2 regions of the Arthrobacter glycogeni genome follow, and region 1 is predicted to be linked to the other one. Evidence: predicted binding sites of a transcription regulator. Region 1 holds the regulator's gene; the other holds the start of a gene.
The links. Region 1 encodes HrcA, which represses chaperone genes, less so after heat shock. Its sites were predicted from a motif close to TTNGCACTCGNNNNNNNCGAGTGCNAA; they were not measured.
Positions count from the first base shown of each region.

Region 1 (8,961 bases):
GCAATTCAAGATCAGTCGCCAGCTCGTGGGAGACTGTTAACCGAGCTGGTTTTACGTGACCGGCTGAAGAGGTAAGTTCACCTCGCTCCGAACCCGGCAGTTGTTGCTGAAACCAGTTGCTGCTGAGACGGCCGCTACGCAGCAGCCCTTTCGCAACAGCCCTTCCGCAACAGTAAGGAATGTCCTGTGTCACCGAAGGCCCGCACCTCACCGGTGCCCGCCGCCACTGATCCGGCGATCATCAGAAACTTTTGCATCATTGCCCATATTGATCACGGGAAGTCCACCCTGGCGGATCGGATGCTGCAGCTCACCGGCGTCGTCGAGCAGCGGGACATGAAGGCCCAGTACCTGGACCGGATGGACATTGAGCGCGAACGGGGCATCACCATCAAATCCCAGGCCGTCAGGCTGCCGTGGGAGCTCGATGGCGTGAGTCACGCACTGAACATGATCGACACCCCCGGTCACGTTGACTTCACCTACGAGGTGTCACGGTCGCTCGCGGCCTGCGAAGGGGCGATCCTGCTGGTCGACGCCGCCCAGGGGATCGAGGCCCAGACCCTGGCCAACCTTTACCTGGCGATGGAAAACAACCTGACGATCATTCCGGTCCTGAACAAGATTGACCTCCCCGCAGCCCAGCCCGAAAAGTACGCCGCTGAGCTGGCCAACCTGATCGGCGGTGACCCCGACGACGTCCTCCGGGTCTCCGGGAAGACCGGCATGGGAGTCGAGGCACTCCTTGACAAGATTGTCAGGGATCTTCCCCCTCCCGTCGGCGACCCCAACGCACCCGCCCGGGCCATGATCTTTGACTCGGTCTACGACACCTACCGCGGCGTCGTGACCTACGTTCGTGTGGTCGACGGCATGCTGCACCCCCGCGAGCGGATCCAGATGATGTCCACCCGTGCCAGCCACGAACTCCTGGAGATTGGAGTCAGCTCCCCGGAGCCCACGCCGTCCAGGGGACTCGGCGTCGGCGAAGTGGGCTACCTCATCACCGGGGTGAAAGATGTCAGGCTTTCCAAGGTGGGCGACACGGTCACCAACCTGGCCAAGCCGGCACAGGCGTCCCTCCCCGGTTACGCTGATGCCAAACCGATGGTCTTCTCCGGCCTGTACCCGCTGGACGGCACCGATTACCCGGTGCTCCGCGATGCGCTGGAAAAACTGATGCTCAACGATGCGGCCCTCGTGTACGAGCCGGAGACCTCCGCGGCCCTCGGCTTCGGTTTCCGGGTCGGGTTCCTCGGACTCCTGCATCTGGAAATTACCCGTGAGCGGCTTGAGCGTGAGCACAACCTGAACCTGATCTCCACCGCCCCCAACGTCGAGTACCAGGTGACGCTTGAGGACAGGAAGCTCATCCACGTGACCAACCCCAGCGAATATCCCACGGGCAAGATCGCCGAGGTCCGCGAGCCGATGGTCGCGGCAACGATCCTCGCCCCCACCGAGTTTGTCGGGTCCATTATGGAGCTGTGCCAGAGCCGGCGCGGCGTCATGGGCGGAATGGATTATCTTTCGGAGGATCGGGTGGAAATCCGTTACCGCCTGCCACTGGCTGAGATCGTGTTCGACTTCTTTGACATCCTCAAGTCCAGGACCAGGGGCTACGGTTCACTGGATTGGAAGGCCGACGGCGATCAGGTCGCCGACCTGGTGAAGGTCGACATCATGCTGCAGGGCGAGCAGGTCGACGCGTTCTCCGCCATCACCCACCGCGATAAGGCATACGCCTACGGCGTGATGATGACCGGTAAACTGCGCGAGCTCATCCCGCGCCAGCAATTCGAGGTGCCCATCCAGGCGGCCATCGGTTCACGGATCATCGCCCGGGAAAGCATCAGGGCCATCCGTAAGGACGTTCTCGCCAAATGCTATGGCGGCGATATCACCCGCAAGCGCAAGTTGCTGGAGAAGCAGAAGGAAGGCAAGAAGCGGATGAAGATGGTGGGACGCGTCGAGGTCCCCCAGGAAGCCTTCATCGCCGCCCTGACCACCGACGAATCCAAGGACAAGGTCAAAAAGTAGCAATGCCGAGTGCCCTGCCTCTCGGCCTGCCAGCGCCGGAGAACGGCCTGCTCCCGGAGCAGTCAGCGATTGGCAGCGCCCACCGCAAACTGGGGCTTTACGTCCATATCCCCTTCTGCGCAGTGCGTTGCGGCTACTGCGACTTCAACACCTACACGGCCACCGAGCTCGGCGGCGGGGCGTCCCAGGACCGGTACGCCGCAACCGTCAGTGCCGAACTGGACTTCGCCGCGGGAGTCCTGACCGCAGCGGGGGCAGCACCGCGCCCGCTGTCGACGGTGTTCTTCGGCGGCGGAACTCCCACGCTCCTACCAGCCGAGGACCTCGCGGCTGTGCTGCGCTCCGCCGTCGGGCACTGGGGGCTCGTCCCCGGCGCTGAGGTCACCACGGAAGCCAACCCGGACTCGGTGACGCCCGAGTCCCTCAAGATGCTGGCCAGGGCTGGGTTCACCAGGGTCTCCTTCGGCATGCAGTCGGCGGTGCCTCACGTGCTACGGGTCCTGGACCGCACCCACGCGCCGGAACGGGTTCCGCTGGCGGTACAGTGGGCACGCGATGCTGGCCTGCGCGTCAGCCTCGACCTGATCTACGGCACCCCGGGGGAGAACGCAACCGATTGGCAGCAGTCACTTGACGCGGCCCTGTCCTACGGGCCGGACCACGTGTCCGCCTACGCGCTGATTGTTGAGGACGGGACCAAGCTGGCGGCGCGGATCCGGCGCGGTGAGATGCCCGACATCGACGACGACGATCACGCCGAAAAGTACGCGCTGGCGGAACGGTCGATGGAGGCCGCCGGCCTGGGGTGGTACGAGGTCAGCAACTGGGCCCGCACACCAGACGACGCCTGCCAGCACAACCTGGCCTATTGGCGCGGCGACGACTGGTGGGGTGCCGGACCGGGCGCCCACTCCCACCTGGGGGGTGTGCGGTGGTGGAACGTGAAACACCCGACGGCTTACGCCCAGCGCCTCGCCTCGGGCGTCTCGCCGGCCGCGGGCCGGGAAGTCCTCGACGACGACACCCGCTATGTAGAGGAGGTCATGCTCCGCGCCAGGCTCAGCGAGGGTCTTCCGACCCATAGGCTTCGTCCCGCGGGACGACTCGCTGTGGCGGGCCTGATAGCCGACGAACTCATTGTTCCGGCTGACGCCTTCGCTGGCGTCATCACGCTGACCAGCAGCGGCAGATTGCTGGCCGATGCGGTTGTCCGCAGGCTGCTACCCGACTAGGTCGCCCGAGTGCCCGGAGACCTTGGGAAACGTCTACCTGAACAGGTGCAGGTTGAAGGCATACCGGTACGGGCGGCCTCGGTTGACCTCGATCCCGGCAATCACTGAAGAAACGGCGATGGCCACCCAGATCAGCGCATTGACGACGGCGAACAGCCCACCGACCGTCGGCAGCAGTGACAGCAGCCACGCAAGAAACGCCACCAGCGTGGGCGGGAAAGTGAAATTGAAGGCTTCCCTCGATTCCTGGGCGGTAAAGGGGCCGCGGTTCCTGAAGATCAGCAGGATGACTAGTGAAGGAATGAACCCCAGAATCCCGCCGAAATGGGACAGTGTAGCCCACTGCCGGTCCTCGGACGCGGTCAATGGCAGGGCATTCGCCGGCACACCCTCAAAAGCGGAAGGGGGCTGGGTCTCGCCGCCCTCGGATCCGTGCTGTTTGTGCTGGTCAGCGGGGTTCGACAACTAGACATCCTCTATTGCATGGGGGCGCCTGGGCAGGTACCTTTCCCCTCTAGAATACGTCTTTGCCCGGAAAACGCGTAGCGCGGATCAGGGGCTCAAGCCGGGATTCCCGGGAATTGTGAGGAAGTCAATGACCTCTTCAACCCTGCCCAGGAGCGATGGTTCGAGGTCCGCGTAACTGGTGACGCAACCTAGCAGACGTTTCCAGCCATGCGCCACAGCAGCCTTGTCCCCGTATGGCCAGCCAAGACCGGCGAGGATTCCGGTCTTCCAATCCTGGCCGCGCGGGACCACAGGCCACGCGGTGAGTCCGACTGCGGCCGGTTTGATTGCTTGCCACACGTCAACGTAAGGGTGCCCGACGACGAGAACGTTGGACGCCGCACCCGGAACCTTCATCGCCTCCTGCGCGATGCGCTGCTCTTTCGACCCGGTCACCAGGTGGTCGACCAAAATACCAAGCCGTCGGTTCGGTCCCGGGCCGAAGGAACGGATCATTCCGGCCAGGTCGTCGACGCCGTGGAGCGGTTCGACGACGATCCCCTCGAGTCGTAGATCGTCACCCCACACCTTCTCGACCAGTTCGGCGTCGTGCTGGCCCTCCACCCAGATCCGGCTGGCCCGGGCGGTCCGCGCCCGCGCGCCGTCGACCCTCAGCGAGCCCGACGGCGTCAGCCGGCGCGCTGGTGTCGCCGGCGGGCCGATGGGTGCCACCACTTCGACAGGGCCACCATCGACGTGGAAACCGAATCCCAATGGGAAGGTCTTGAGTTTGCCGCGCCGGTCCTCCAGCACCATCACCCGCATGCCTCCGGACTTCTCGACCCGGACAACAGCGCCCACGTAGCCGCTCTGTACATCCTCGAGTACCAAGCCCGTGCTGGCTGGAACCTTCGGGAGGGAAACCCGCCGCGGGGCGGAGATATCCTGGGCGCCCCATTCGTGTGGTGACAAAATTTTCGCTCGCTTCCAGTCTCGCCGCTGGACGGTCCGGCCAGGGATTTCAATGCTAACAATCCAATGGAACGTACTAGACTTGGCACTTGGGCGTGTCGAGTGCCAGATTTGCCGGAAGTGTCAGGAACCGTGTGCGGAGGTGAAATGTGAGCGAACCACGCCGCCTTGAGGTGTTGCGTGCCATCGTCGAGGACTATGTGCATTCCCGGGAGCCGGTGGGGTCGAAGGCCCTGGTGGAGCGCCACCAGTTGGGCGTATCATCGGCCACCATCCGCAACGATATGGCGGTCCTCGAAGAGGAAGGTCTCATCACCGCACCGCACACCAGTTCGGGGCGCATTCCCACCGATAAGGGTTACCGGCTGTTCGTCGACCAGATTTCCGAGGTCAAGCCCCTGTCGGCGCCCGAGAAGCGTGCCATCCAGGCTCTGTTGGAGGGCGCTGAGGACCTCGACGACGTCATGGACCGGACCGTCCGGCTCCTCTCGCACCTGACCAATCAGGTGGCGGTTGTGCAGTACCCCCACCTGGGGAGCGCGGCGGTTCGCCACCTTGAGTTTGTGTTGCTGGCTCCGAACCAGGTGTTGGTGGTGCTGATCGCCACCAACGGAACGGTCCAGCAGCGGGTGGTATCCCTCCCCGAAGCGGTGCCAGAGACCAGCCTCGCCGAACTCCGGCAGCATTTCCTCGGCTCGCTGGCCGGCACCAGACTGACATCCCTGCCGCAGGAACTCGCACTCGCCGTCGCTGCGTTGCCGTTTCAGCAACGCCGGGCGGGAACCGTGCTCGCGCGAACGCTTGAACAACTCGCCGGCATTAACCGCGACGACCGGATTGTGATGGCTGGCACAGCCAACCTGGCCCGATCCACAGTAGACTTTCCGTTGAGTATTGGGCCAGTGCTGGAAGCCCTTGAGGAGCAGGTGGTCATGCTACGCCTACTGTCCGAGATGAAGCACGACGCGTTTGGGGTCTCGGTGCGGATCGGGCGGGAGAACCCGCACGGCGGGCTTGCCGAAGCCTCGGTGATTGCCACCGGATACGGCCGCGATTCGTTGGCCAAGGTGGGAGTCCTGGGACCGACCCGAATGGACTACCCCACATCGATGGCGGCAGTACGTGCAGTGGCCCGCTACCTTTCGAGAATTCTGACCGACTGAGCCGCAGCCACGGCAGCGATGAATGTGTTCCAGCAACAGCCAAGCCATACCAGGTGGGGCACGAAGCCCCCATCTGGTCAGTAACGTAGGAAGTGAAGTGCAGGAGTGAGTAATCACTATGAAGTCCTCGGTGTGAACCGCGATGCCAGCGGCGAGGAGATCAAGAAGGCGTACCGCAAACTCGCGCGTAAGCTGCACCCGGACGTCAACTCGGGCCCGGACGCGTCCGAAGAGTTCAAGTTGGTCACCCGTGCGTACGAGGTGCTGTCGGACCCCCAGAAACGCCGCGTGTATGACACGACCGGCAACGAGAACGGGACTGACAACGGTTTCGGCGGCGGACACGCCGGCCCGGGCTTTGCTTTTCAGGACATCTTCGAAACCTTCTTCGGTGGGGGTGGTCCAAGCGGCCCGCCGTCGCGCACACGCCGCGGCCAGGACGCGCTCATCGCCGTCCGGATCGACCTGGTCGACGCCGTCTTCGGGATCAACAAAAAGATCGACGTCGACACAGCAGCCGTCTGTCCTACCTGCGACGGGTCCTGCTGCCAGGCGGGCACCTCGCCCAGGACCTGCGACATTTGTGGTGGCTCAGGCCAGGTGCAGCGGGCTGTCCGGTCAATTCTCGGTCAGGTCATGACCAGTGCCACCTGCGGCACCTGCCAGGGCTTCGGCACTGTCATCCCCAACCCCTGCAACGAATGCAACGGCGACGGCCGCGTCCGCAGCCGCCGCAGTCTCACCATCAAGGTGCCGGCGGGAGTCTCCACCGGCACTCGGATCCAGCTCGGCGGCCAGGGTGAAGCCGGTCTCGCCGGCGGGCCCCAGGGCGACCTGTACGTGGAGATCCGGGTCAACCCGGACCCCACCTTCCTGCGCGAAGGTGACGACCTTCATGTCACCCTTAGCGTGCCGATGACCGCCGCCGCCCTCGGGACCACCCTGAACCTTGCCTCATTCGACGGCGACCAGGAACTCGGGATCAAATCCGGCACCCAGTCGGGTGAGATCGTCACCCTTCGCGGCCTCGGCGTCACCCACTTGCGTGGCTACGGTCGGGGCGACCTCAAGGTCCACCTCAACGTTGAAACGCCGCGGAACATTGACCAGGCGCAGGAGGAACTGCTGCGCCGCCTCGCCGAACTTCGTGGGGAAGAATTCGTTGACGGCCAGCTGGCCAGCAACGGTTCCGGAGTTTTCGCGAAGCTGCGGGAGCGGCTGGGTAATCTCTAGGCGTGAGTAACGCACTCTACTTCGGTGACCCCGCCGCTGTCGCCGCTGCGCGCGCCGGATCGGACTTCGTCCTGACCGGCGCCGAGGCGCGGCACGCCGCCACCGTCAAGCGGGTAGCGGTCGGCGAGACGATCGATGTCGCCGACGGCCGGGGGCGGAGGGTCGTCGGGACAGTGAAAAGCACCGGGCAGGACGTTGTCCTCGACGTCGGGGCGGTGACCGACGAACCGGCCCCCGCCTGCCGCCTGATCCTCATTCAGGCCCTGGCCAAGGGAGACCGCGATGAACTGGCGGTGGAGGCAGCCACCGAATTGGGTGTCGACGCGGTTGTCCCGTGGCAGGCAGACCGCAGCATTGTGCGGTGGCGGGCAGAAAAGGCGCTCAAGGGGCAGCGGAAATGGGAAACCACCGTGTGGGGCGCTGCCAAGCAGTCCCGGCGGGCGTGGCTGCCCGACGTCCACCCGCTGCTCGACAGCGGATCGCTTGCCCACTGGTTGGCGGGGGTGGACTTGGCCCTGATTCTCCACGAGGACGCAGCATTGGGGGTCGGCTCGCTCCTGCCACCACAGTCGGAGGGCCACCCCAGCGCCATCGCCGTGGTGGTGGGCCCCGAGGGTGGCATCAGTGCGCGGGAACTGGACCTCTTCACGGCCCAGGGTGCGCACCCAGCCAGACTGGGCAACCAGGTACTCCGCTCGTCCACCGCGGGCCCGGCGGCCCTCGCTGTACTGAGCCAACTGATCGGCCGCTGGTAGCGGGCACGCCACCAGCAACCGAGAGGCCTGTGTTCAATAACAGCTTGCGCTATTTTACGGTGATGCGTTTGGTGTCGGTGTTGAGTTCCGGCCCGGACGGGTCATCCGACGGGCGATCGAAGACGCTGATCTCGTACTCCCCGGGCAACAGGGCGATGGTGAACTCGAACGGCCCAGGAGAGCCGGGACCATCGTCCAGGCGGACCGTGCCGCTGCGGTAGGGCTCCAGCACGGCGCCGTCCACCGCGGAAATACGCCAGTGCAGTACACCGACCTCGGAAACCGCACTGCCAGCCACGGTGATCGTCGACTGGTCGCGGACCTCACCATGCTGCGGCTCAATAATCCAGATCGGGGCCATCAACGCGGCATCGCGCTGCATCCGCCCACCAAGTTCGATCTGCCCGAAGGCGTTGAAGCCGGCCACTCCATCGACCAGGACGACGACGCTGCCCGGGTCGCCGTCGGACACCAGCCCCGCGTTGGCGGCTGCGGCAGTTGCCGTATACACGAGTTGCTGGATGGCCTGATAGGCCGAGCCCTCATCGATCCCGGCACCGAAGGCATCCGACGAGATGTCGACGGTGATGATGTTGTCGGGGGAGATCGACGCACTTACCGTGCTGGCCGGCGACCACGACCCGAAGTAGTCCGGGTCCAGGGGGCTGCTGGCGGTCATCGCCTGGATCGCGGCAGCGATCGGGTCGCCACCCTGATCACCCTCGATGAACTCCCGGTACAACAGGAGGTCGCCTTCGTTGTCGCCCAACCAATAGACGGGGAGCAGATTGCCGCTAGTGGCCGTGGCGGGGGGGATAACCGAATTGGCCACCGACGAGGGATCGGTCAGAGTACTTGCCTGCTGTGGGAGGGATGTGGTGGCATCGTCACTGTCGACTGACGCGCAACCTCCCACTCCCGCAGTAATCAGCGAGATCAGCACGACCGTAGCGAGAACGCGGCCCCGACGGCGCCGCACCACTCCGCGTTGAAAGGTCCAGTCCATCGGTGTCCTGTCCTTTCGCCGGTCCGCAGGTCATTGTTCGTCGCAGAGTGGTGCATCCACGCAACGTCTTCAAGCTTGACATACGGCACCCCGACCAAAAGGGGGTTAAGCCA
Region 1 covers NZ_JBTNDV010000019.1:33,228-42,188, reverse strand. Annotated here, with positions in the region: gene lepA (translation elongation factor 4) at 187-2,040, shown strand; gene hemW (radical SAM family heme chaperone HemW) at 2,043-3,272, shown strand; gene ACX80G_RS16370 (DUF4870 domain-containing protein) at 3,306-3,737, opposite strand; gene ACX80G_RS16365 (DUF3097 family protein) at 3,825-4,691, opposite strand; gene hrcA (heat-inducible transcriptional repressor HrcA) at 4,841-5,854, shown strand; gene dnaJ (molecular chaperone DnaJ) at 5,960-7,087, shown strand; gene ACX80G_RS16350 (16S rRNA (uracil(1498)-N(3))-methyltransferase) at 7,090-7,842, shown strand; gene ACX80G_RS16345 (GerMN domain-containing protein) at 7,892-8,848, opposite strand.

Region 2 (8,961 bases), on a different contig from region 1:
ATTCCGAGGGCGTGGGGTTGGACACACCCGCGGACCTCAAGGAGCGGACCGCCAAACCTGCTGGGCGAGCCGCGGTACGGTCGAGGACGGACTCACCCGCGGTGGCGCGAGGCAAAACCGGACACCGTCGATATGTTCGCGTATGACAGCACCCCCGGTCCGCGGACCGGGGGTGCTGTCATACGCTAGCCGTACAAGTACCTGTGGAGGACTAGTGGCTGTGACCCTCGTTGTCGTCGGCCTCGGGCTTCTCGACCACCAGTGTTTCGGTGGTGAGAATTAGAGCCGCGATGGACGCCGCGTTCCGCAGGGCGGAGCGGGTGACCTTGACGGGGTCGATGATCCCGGCGTCGACCAGGTTCTCGTACTCGCCGGTGAGGGCGTTGAAGCCGTGTCCTGGCTCAAGCTCCTCCACCCGGTGCACCACGACGTAGCCTTCGTGGCCAGCATTCTCGGCGATCCAGCGCAGTGGCTGGGCCAATGCGCGGCGGACCAGGTTGATCGCAGTTGCCGCATCGCCCTCGAGGGCGAGGACTGATGCGTCGGTGTCCAGTGCCTTGGAGGCGTGGATCAGCGCGGCGCCGCCACCGGCGACGATGCCCTCGTCGAGAGCGGCACGTGTCGCTGACACGGCGTCCTCGATCCGGTGCTTCTTTTCCTTGAGCTCAACCTCAGTGGCTGCGCCCACCTTGATGACTCCGATGCCGCCGGCCAGCTTGGCCAGGCGTTCCTGAAGTTTCTCGCGGTCCCAATCAGAATCGGTGCGCTCAACTTCGGCACGGATCTGGGCCACGCGGTCGGCAACATCGGACTCGCTGCCGATGCCGTCAACAATGGTGGTGGTGTCCTTCGTGACGGTGATCCGGCGTGCCGAACCCAGCACCTCAAGACCCACCTGGTCCAGCTTGAGGCCGAGATCAGGAGAAACTACCTGAGCACCGGTCAGCGTGGCGATGTCCTGCAGCATGGCCTTGCGGCGGTCGCCGAAGCCCGGCGCCTTGACGGCGACGACGTTCAGCGTGCCGCGGATCTTGTTCACCACGAGGGTGGAGAGCGCCTCGCCGTCGATGTCCTCGGCGATGATGAACAGTGGCTTGCCCGCCTGCAGCGCCTTCTCCAGCAGCGGGAGGAATTCCTGCAGCGAGGAGATCTTGCCGGAGTTGATCAGGATCAGGGCGTCTTCAAGCACTGCTTCCTGGCGCTCGGCGTCGGTGATGAAGTAGGGGCTGAGGAAGCCCTTGTCGAACTGCATGCCCTCCGTGAGGACCAGTTCGGTCTGCGTGCTGGAGGACTCTTCGATGGTGATGACGCCATCCTTGCCGACCTTCTCGAAGGCTTCAGCGATGAGCTCGCCGACCTCCGAGCTCTGGGCTGAGATGGAAGCAACGCTGGCGGTCTGCTGACCGACAACTTCGCGGGCGTTCTCCAGCAGGCGGGCTGCTACTGCCTCGATGGCGACCTCGATGCCGCGCTTGAGCTGCGAAGGGGCAGCACCTGCGGCGACGTTCCGGAGACCCTCGGACACCAGGGCCTGCGCCAGGACAGTGGCGGTGGTGGTGCCGTCACCGGCAATGTCGTTGGTCTTGGTGGCAACTTCCTTGGCGAACTGCGCCCCCAGGTTCTCGAACGGGTCGTCCAGTTCGATCTCACGGGCGATGGTCACGCCGTCGTTGGTGATCGTGGGGGCGCCCCACTTTTTGTCCAGCACGACGTTGCGGCCGCGGGGGCCGAGCGTCACCTTGACGGTGTCAGCTAGCTTGTTGACTCCCGCTTCCAGTGCGCGGCGTGCAGCGTCATCAAACTTCAACTGCTTTGCCATGATGTGGTTCCTCTTCCATTGTGCAAATCCTGCATGTGCAATACCTGGTACAGCCGGTGGTCTTGGGTGGGTCTTCACGCACCGACAAGAGAACCCCGGCCTGTGCGGCCGGGGTTCTCTTGGGGAAACTACTTAACGACGATCGCCAGCACGTCGCGGGCGGAGAGTACGAGGTACTCCTCGCCGGCATGCTTGACTTCGGTTCCGCCGTACTTGGAGTAAATGACGATGTCGCCTTCGGCTACATCGACAGGTACGCGGTTTCCGTTGTCGTCAACACGGCCCGGGCCCACTGCAACAACTTCGCCCTCCTGGGGCTTTTCCTTGGCAGTATCCGGGATCACCAGACCCGAGGCAGTGGTCTGCTCGGCTTCCAGTGGGCGAACAACAATACGATCCTCAAGAGGCTTAATAGAGACCGACACTCGGACCTCTCCTTCGCTTGGGTGACAAATGGAATCAAGGCCTTCGGTTAGCGCTGACCGTCGTCGCGGTGCCGGCTCACGCTTCCTGAAGGAATTAGCACCCTCATGGTGAGAGTGCCAAGTCTGACCTTATGCATTGGTTAGCACTCGGTCAAGGCGAGTGCTAGATTGCGCTCGCAGCACAGCTTGCTCTTGCACCGTTACCTAGGGTTCACGTCGCGGATGATCGCCGCCCGGCCCAGCCCTGCGGCTATTCCGACAACGACGGCTAGAATCGCCGGGAGCGCAGCGCCCGTCCCGGGTAGCAGCATTGCCGTTGTGGCAGCGGCCAGACCGGCGAACACCAGTGCGAAGGCTGCCACGTGGAGCCACTGGTTGGGCACCTGCTTCGGCCGCCGTCGAGCCCTGGCTTGTCTCCATACCGCTGCCGCAGAATGGCGACGTGGTCGGGTCGCCCGTACCGGCGCTGGTCCTCCTGGAAGTCCATGGTCGAACACTATCCCTTCCAGCGTCCCCGCCCGTGAAAACTGCCACTCAAGGTTAAGTTATCGCCTCGAAGACCGCCACCGTCCGCGCAGGGACGGTAAAGACACCGTCTGCATCGGCTGTTGCCTGGCGGATTGTTTCGTCGCTCCCATCGGCTTGCACGGTGTGCAACGTGAATCCCTGGCCTATCGCCGCAGGGACTTGCTGCACAGCGCTTTCGTCGGAGGCGTTGAATACCACCACGATGCCAGTGCGCTCGGGATCGAGGTCCGGACCGGCGGTGTCGTCGAGGTGCATCACGATCACCCCGGGTGCCTGATCTGGGCCGGTTCCGGGAAAGGAGAGCTTCTGCTGGACAAGATCCGCCGTACCCAGGCTGAAGAGAGGGCTGCTCTGGCGGATGCGCAGCAGTTCCTGTGCCTGTGTGCGAGCCAATTCGATGTCAGCGGGTGAGGGCTTGAGGGTCGGATCGGCGAGCAGCGGCCGCATGAAGTCATACTTGTCCTCATTGTCGGTGCGCGGAGGCAGCCCGCGTCCGAAACCGTTGTCCGTACCCGTGTGATCCAGGACGTTGAACCAGTCGCCGGAGTCGTAGCTGTTGCGGTCCAGGGACTTGCTCCTTAGCGCCTCTCCTCCTGCATGCCAGAAGGACACCCCCTGTCCCAGCGCTGTTGTCGAAAGGGCCAACGTTTGCATCCGGACCCGATCAGCCATGGGCGTGTCGACCGGCATCTTGAAGGCGAGGGCATCGAAGAGGGTCTCGTTGTCGTGTGCCTCCACGTAGGTGATGGCTTCCTGCGGGTCGGCGGTATATCCAGTGGGAGAGCCGTTGTAGTCGATGTCTGCCCCAGTGACCTCATCGCCGAACCGGTCAGTAAAGGAATAGTCCTTGAGGTTGCCAGTTAGGCCCACCCGGATCTGGTCCTGAGACTGGAGCAGTCGTGCGCGTTGTTCCTCCTCGGTCCCGTTCACCTCGATGCCATTCGGGTCGGTCAGCAGCCCCGACGCAAAGCCTTGGACCCGTGGATCCTCGTCAAACGGACCTCCACCTCGCACCGCGTCACGGAGACGGTCGTTGAAGGTTCCGATGCCGGTACCGGCCATGTTGGCCTGCGTGGCCTGCTCGAAGCGGGCGTTATCTGCGACCTCCCCGAAGTTCCAGCCCTCGCCGTAGAGGTAGATCGACTTACCGTCGATACCGTCGCGTTTAAGAGTCAGTTTATCCAGCGCCGCGCGGACGTCGAGGAGGTTCTGCTTCGAATGGTGCCCCATCAGGTCGAATCGGAATCCGTCCAGCTTGTAGGTCCGTGCGAGCGTCACGATGGAGTCGATCATCAGCTTGCCCATCATGGTGTTTTCGGTTGCCGTGTTGGGGCAGCAGGTCGAGGTTTCGACGGCGCCCGACTCAGGATTGAGTCGGTGGTAGTAGCCCGGAACGATGCGATCGAGATTGTTCGTTGCCGCTTGGCCCGCGCCAGCCGTGTGGTTGTAGACAACGTCCTGGACGACACGCAGTCCGGATTCGTTGAGCGAGGCGACCATGCCGCGAAACTCGCGGATGCGAGTAGCATCCTCGGGATTTGTTGAGTAGGAGCCCTCCGGCGTCGTGTAGTGCAGCGGGTCGTAGCCCCAGTTGAAACCGTCCTGCCCGGCGACCGCCGAGACGCACTCCTGCTGCTCCGTGCTGTCCGGTGCGTAGGACACGAGGTCACACGCGGGTTCGGCCTGCAAAGACCTGTCCTCTTCGACGGTGCCGATGTCGTTAACGGGCAGAAGGTGAACAGCGTTCAGCCCGCTGTTGGCGAGCTCGGAGAGGTTCTTCATGCCGTCGCTGTCCTGTCGTGAGAAGGCAGCATAGGTTCCGCGCTCAGCCTCGGGCACGGTGGTGTCGCCAATTGAGAAGTCCCGTACGTGGAGTTCATAGACGCTCAACTGCTCGGGGCGCTCAAGGACGGGCTTCGCGAGCCGGTTCCAGTCAGCTGGTAGGAGGGCCGGATCCGCGAGGTCAACGAAGAGGGACCGCTCCGAGTTCGTGGACAGGCCCACGCTGTAGGGGTCGGTCACCAGGTTGTGCTCGACGGTGCCGGTTTCGGGCACGAAGACCTCGACGTCGTACAGGTAGTACGCGTCCTTCCAGTCCTTTTCACCCCTGACGCTCCAGATGCCGTTCTTGTCCTGCCGGAGGGCGCGAGTGGCGATGGGATCCCCGCCCGAGCCCTCGCGGAAGACCTGCACTGAGACGCTGCGCGCTGTCGGCGCCCAGAGATCGAGTTGCGGCTTCGTACCCTTCCAGGTGAGCCCGAGCTCTTTGCGGGAGGCGCCCGAATAGAGGTCATCGAGCACGCCGGGTACCTGGACACCGGTGACCGCCAGCACGGTGCCGTCGGGCGACACCGCCGCCAGGAGCAGCTGCCCTTTCAGCAGGTTGCCTGCGTTCCGGGCATCCTTCCGGCCGAGCTTGAAAGTGTCGAGATCCCTCAGGTGCGGATACCGGGCCGCGAGATCGGCCGGCAATGCGTCGCCACTGCGCTCAACCGCGAGGTACGCCCCGCCCGTGACGCCATCGTCCTCGACGGCGAGGCCGCCGTCGGGCGCCGTGTACAGCCTGTACTGCGTCTCGGCGGGCAGATCAACATCCCAGACGAGGGTGTCCTCGGCGAGCCAGTGGCTGGCCATCCCGGCCGTGGGTGCCTGCGGTACGTCGCTGGAGATGACATGCGTCCGATGGTCGTAGGTGAAAGTCACCGGCCCACCCGCGGTCTGCACGGCTAAGTTTGCGCCACCAGCTGCACCGTCGGCACCGTAATTCTCTCCCCAGGAGTCATTCAGCGCCACCTTGTACTCATAGGAGCCGGCGGGAACATCGAAGGTTGCTGCCCAGATATCGGGCGATCCATCCACGGGTACAAGTCGTGTTGCCGCGCATTCGGGCTGCCAGTCGCCAGGACAGCCGAGCTCGGATTGCAGGGAGCCGACGAGCCCGACGGCGCCCGGTACCTCTGTGTGGTCGGCCAGCGCGGGGGCCGACATGAGTGCGGCAAGGAGCGGTGCGGTCAGGATGACGGCGGCTAGTCGGGCTCGGCGCTTCGAGAAGGGCCTGCTGCCTGTCGAGACCGGGCCCGTGGTGTCTGTGGGAATCATGGTAGTCCTTCCCGACCGAGCGTCGCTGCCGGGTCGGACTGAGGAGGGGTGGGTACCTCGATCCTAAAGACGGCTACCCCTGGCCGTCAACGAAATGACGCAACTTTCACGAAAACTTTCTTCCGGATGATGGGTGTGCATTAGATTGGAGCCATGACTTCCGAGACGCATAACATTCGGCCGCGACTGGATGACGTCGCCCGTACCGCCGGCGTCAGCGTCCCCACTGTCTCACGCGTTCTCAATGGGAAGGGTGGCGCCTCCCAGGAAACTCGGCAAGCCGTCCTTACTGCGATGGACAGCCTTGGGTATGAGCGGCCGGTCAGGACGGCCGGGCGCTCGAAAGGGCAGATCGGCGTCGTCGTACCGGACCTCGTGAACCCGATCTTCCCCGCTTTCGCCGGGGCTATTGCTGCCCTGCTGGCACCCAATGACTACATTCCAGCCCTGTGCACCTTGCCGGGCGGCGGCATCACCGAGGATGAGTACGTGGCACTCATGCTCGATCAGGGCGTGAGCGGCATTATCTTCGTGTGTGCGGCACACTCTGACGGCCGAGCGGGAGTGGAGCGCTATCGGCGGTTGCGTGGTCGTGTTCCTTTCGTACTGGTGAACGGAGCCCGGCCGGAGATCGATGCGCCGTCTGTCTCAAACGACGATGCCACGGCCATCCGGACCGCGGTCGGTCACCTCGTGGCGCAGGGCCATCAACGCATCGGCTTCGCGACCGGATCCGACCGTTTCATCCCGAGCCGCCGCAAGATGGACGGGTTCCGCTCCGGGCTCGTCGACTTCCTCGGCGAGGACGACACGGACTCGCATGTGGCCTCCAGCATGTTCACCATCGAGGGCGGACAGAGTGCGGTGAACGAACTCATCGACAGCGGTCATACGGGCATCGTGTGTGCCTCGGACGTCATGGCCCTCGGAGCTATGCGGGCCGCACAGACGCGTGGGCTTCACGTACCCGAGGACATCTCGGTGATCGGATTCGATGACTCGCCGCTCATGGCTTTCACTAACCCACCGCTGACTACCCTGCGGCAAAATGTCGCCGCAATGGCAGAGGCCGCCGTCCATGCACTGGTTACTGAACTCGCCGGTGACCGGGTCACACGCACAGACATGCTGTTTCAGGCCGATCTCATCGTGCGCGGCTCCACCGGCGCAGGGCCCGCCGTCCGCAGGACCTCCTAGCCCGAACTCCAGAGTGGAGCCTTCCGTTCCGGCCCGCGCCTACTGCGTACTTGCGGCACCACTCAGGCCGCCGCGGATGCGCCCAGCCTCCGCCGAACCCGAAGAAGTGCCTTTCGTCGTCCACGGCACCGTGGCGTTGCATTCGTCCCGGGCCAACACCTGGATCGGGTGAGCCTGCGGGGCGACACCGGGCAACCCCACAGTCCGTGGTTTCAGCCTCGTCACTCCCTCCTGCTCACCGAAGGCCTAGTCTCACTGGGCATGACCGTGCATGCCCACTGAAAGCTGCCTCCTGCGGAGCAGCCGCGCTTCGACGCCGTGAGACTCCGCCCGTTAGACTGGGTAGCTGGCCATCAATGGCCCTCCCGTCATCTTTCGAAAGCAGTTTCGTGACCCAGCAGGTACAGGCTTCCACCCGGAGCCACAGCGGCATCGTCCAGGAGGCCTCCCGACGTCGGACGTTTGCCGTCATCTCTCACCCCGACGCCGGTAAGTCGACGCTGACCGAGGCGCTCGCCCTGCACGCCCGGGTGATTGGGACGGCTGGCGCCACCAATGGCAAGGAGAACCGCCGGGAAACTGTCTCCGACTGGATGCAGATGGAAAAGGACCGCGGCATTTCCATCAGTTCCACGGCGTTGCAGTTTTCCTACCGCGACACCGTGATCAACCTGCTGGACACTCCTGGCCACTCGGACTTCTCCGAGGACACCTACCGTGTGCTCGCCGCAGTGGACTGCGCGGTGATGCTGATCGACGCCGCCAAGGGCCTGGAAACCCAGACCATGAAACTGTTCGAGGTCTGCCGGCAGCGCAACATCCCGATCATTACCGTGATCAACAAGTGGGATCGGCCGGGCTTGGATACCCTCGCACTGATGGATGAGATCACCGAACGTACCGGGCTGATCCCCATGCCCCTGACGTGGGCCGTCGGCATTGCCGGGGATTTCCGCGGTGTCTGGGACCTGCAGCGTGATGAATTTGTCCGGTTTACCCGCAAGAACGCTGGCGCCTCCCTTGCCATTGAGGAGCACCTCACGCCCGCCGAGGCACTGGCCGAGGAAGGCGAGGCCTGGACCGACGCGCTGGATGAAGCGTCACTGGTGATCGAATCGAACCAGCCGTTTGACAAAGAAAGTTTCCACGCCGGAACCGGCACCCCCGTCCTGTTCTCGTCGGCCGTCCTGAACTTCGGTGTCCAGCACATCCTCGATACCCTGGTCGATCTGGCGCCCGCCGCTGCGCCCCGGAAGGACATCAATGGAGACGCCCGCCCCGTGGATGCACCGTTCTCCGGCTTCGTCTTCAAGGTGCAGGCAGGAATGAACCGTGCCCACCGCGACCATGTTGCGTTCATCAGGGTGTGCTCGGGCGTCTTCGAGCGCGGCATGGTGGTCACCCACGCCAACTCGGGCAAAACCTTCGCCACGAAGTACGCCCAGCAGCTGTTCGGCCGCGAACGGGAGGTAATCGACGAAGCCTGGCCGGGCGACGTCGTCGGGCTGGTCAATGCGTCGGCCCTGCGGATGGGTGACAGCCTCTACGTCGAGGAGCCGGTGGAGTTTCCCCCGATCCCGCTCTTCAGCCCCGAGCACTTCCGGGTGGCCCGGTCCAAGGACCCCAGCCGGTTCAAGCAGTTCCGGCGTGGGATCGAGCAGCTCGGCCATGAGGGCATCATCCAGGTGCTCCGTTCGGACCTCCGCGGCGATCAGGCACCGGTGCTGGCCGCCGTGGGCCCTATGCAGTTTGAGGTGGTCGCGGACCGGATGGAGCACGATTTCAGCGCCCCCATGCGGATGGAGCCCCTGCAGTACTCGCTGGCACGCCTCACCACCCACGACGCGCAAACGGCCCTGAGCGCGATCCGCGGCACCGAGGTGCTGATCCGGT
Region 2 covers NZ_JBTNDV010000002.1:37,086-46,046, reverse strand. Annotated here, with positions in the region: gene groL (chaperonin GroEL) at 212-1,819, opposite strand; gene groES (co-chaperone GroES) at 1,948-2,244, opposite strand; gene ACX80G_RS02395 (hypothetical protein) at 2,445-2,627, opposite strand; gene pulA (pullulanase-type alpha-1,6-glucosidase) at 2,785-5,871, opposite strand; gene ACX80G_RS02385 (LacI family DNA-binding transcriptional regulator) at 6,025-7,068, shown strand; gene ACX80G_RS02380 (peptide chain release factor 3) at 7,425-8,961, shown strand, end outside.
Region 2: the regulator HrcA is predicted to act here: its motif matches at 2,385-2,411, upstream of groES (co-chaperone GroES).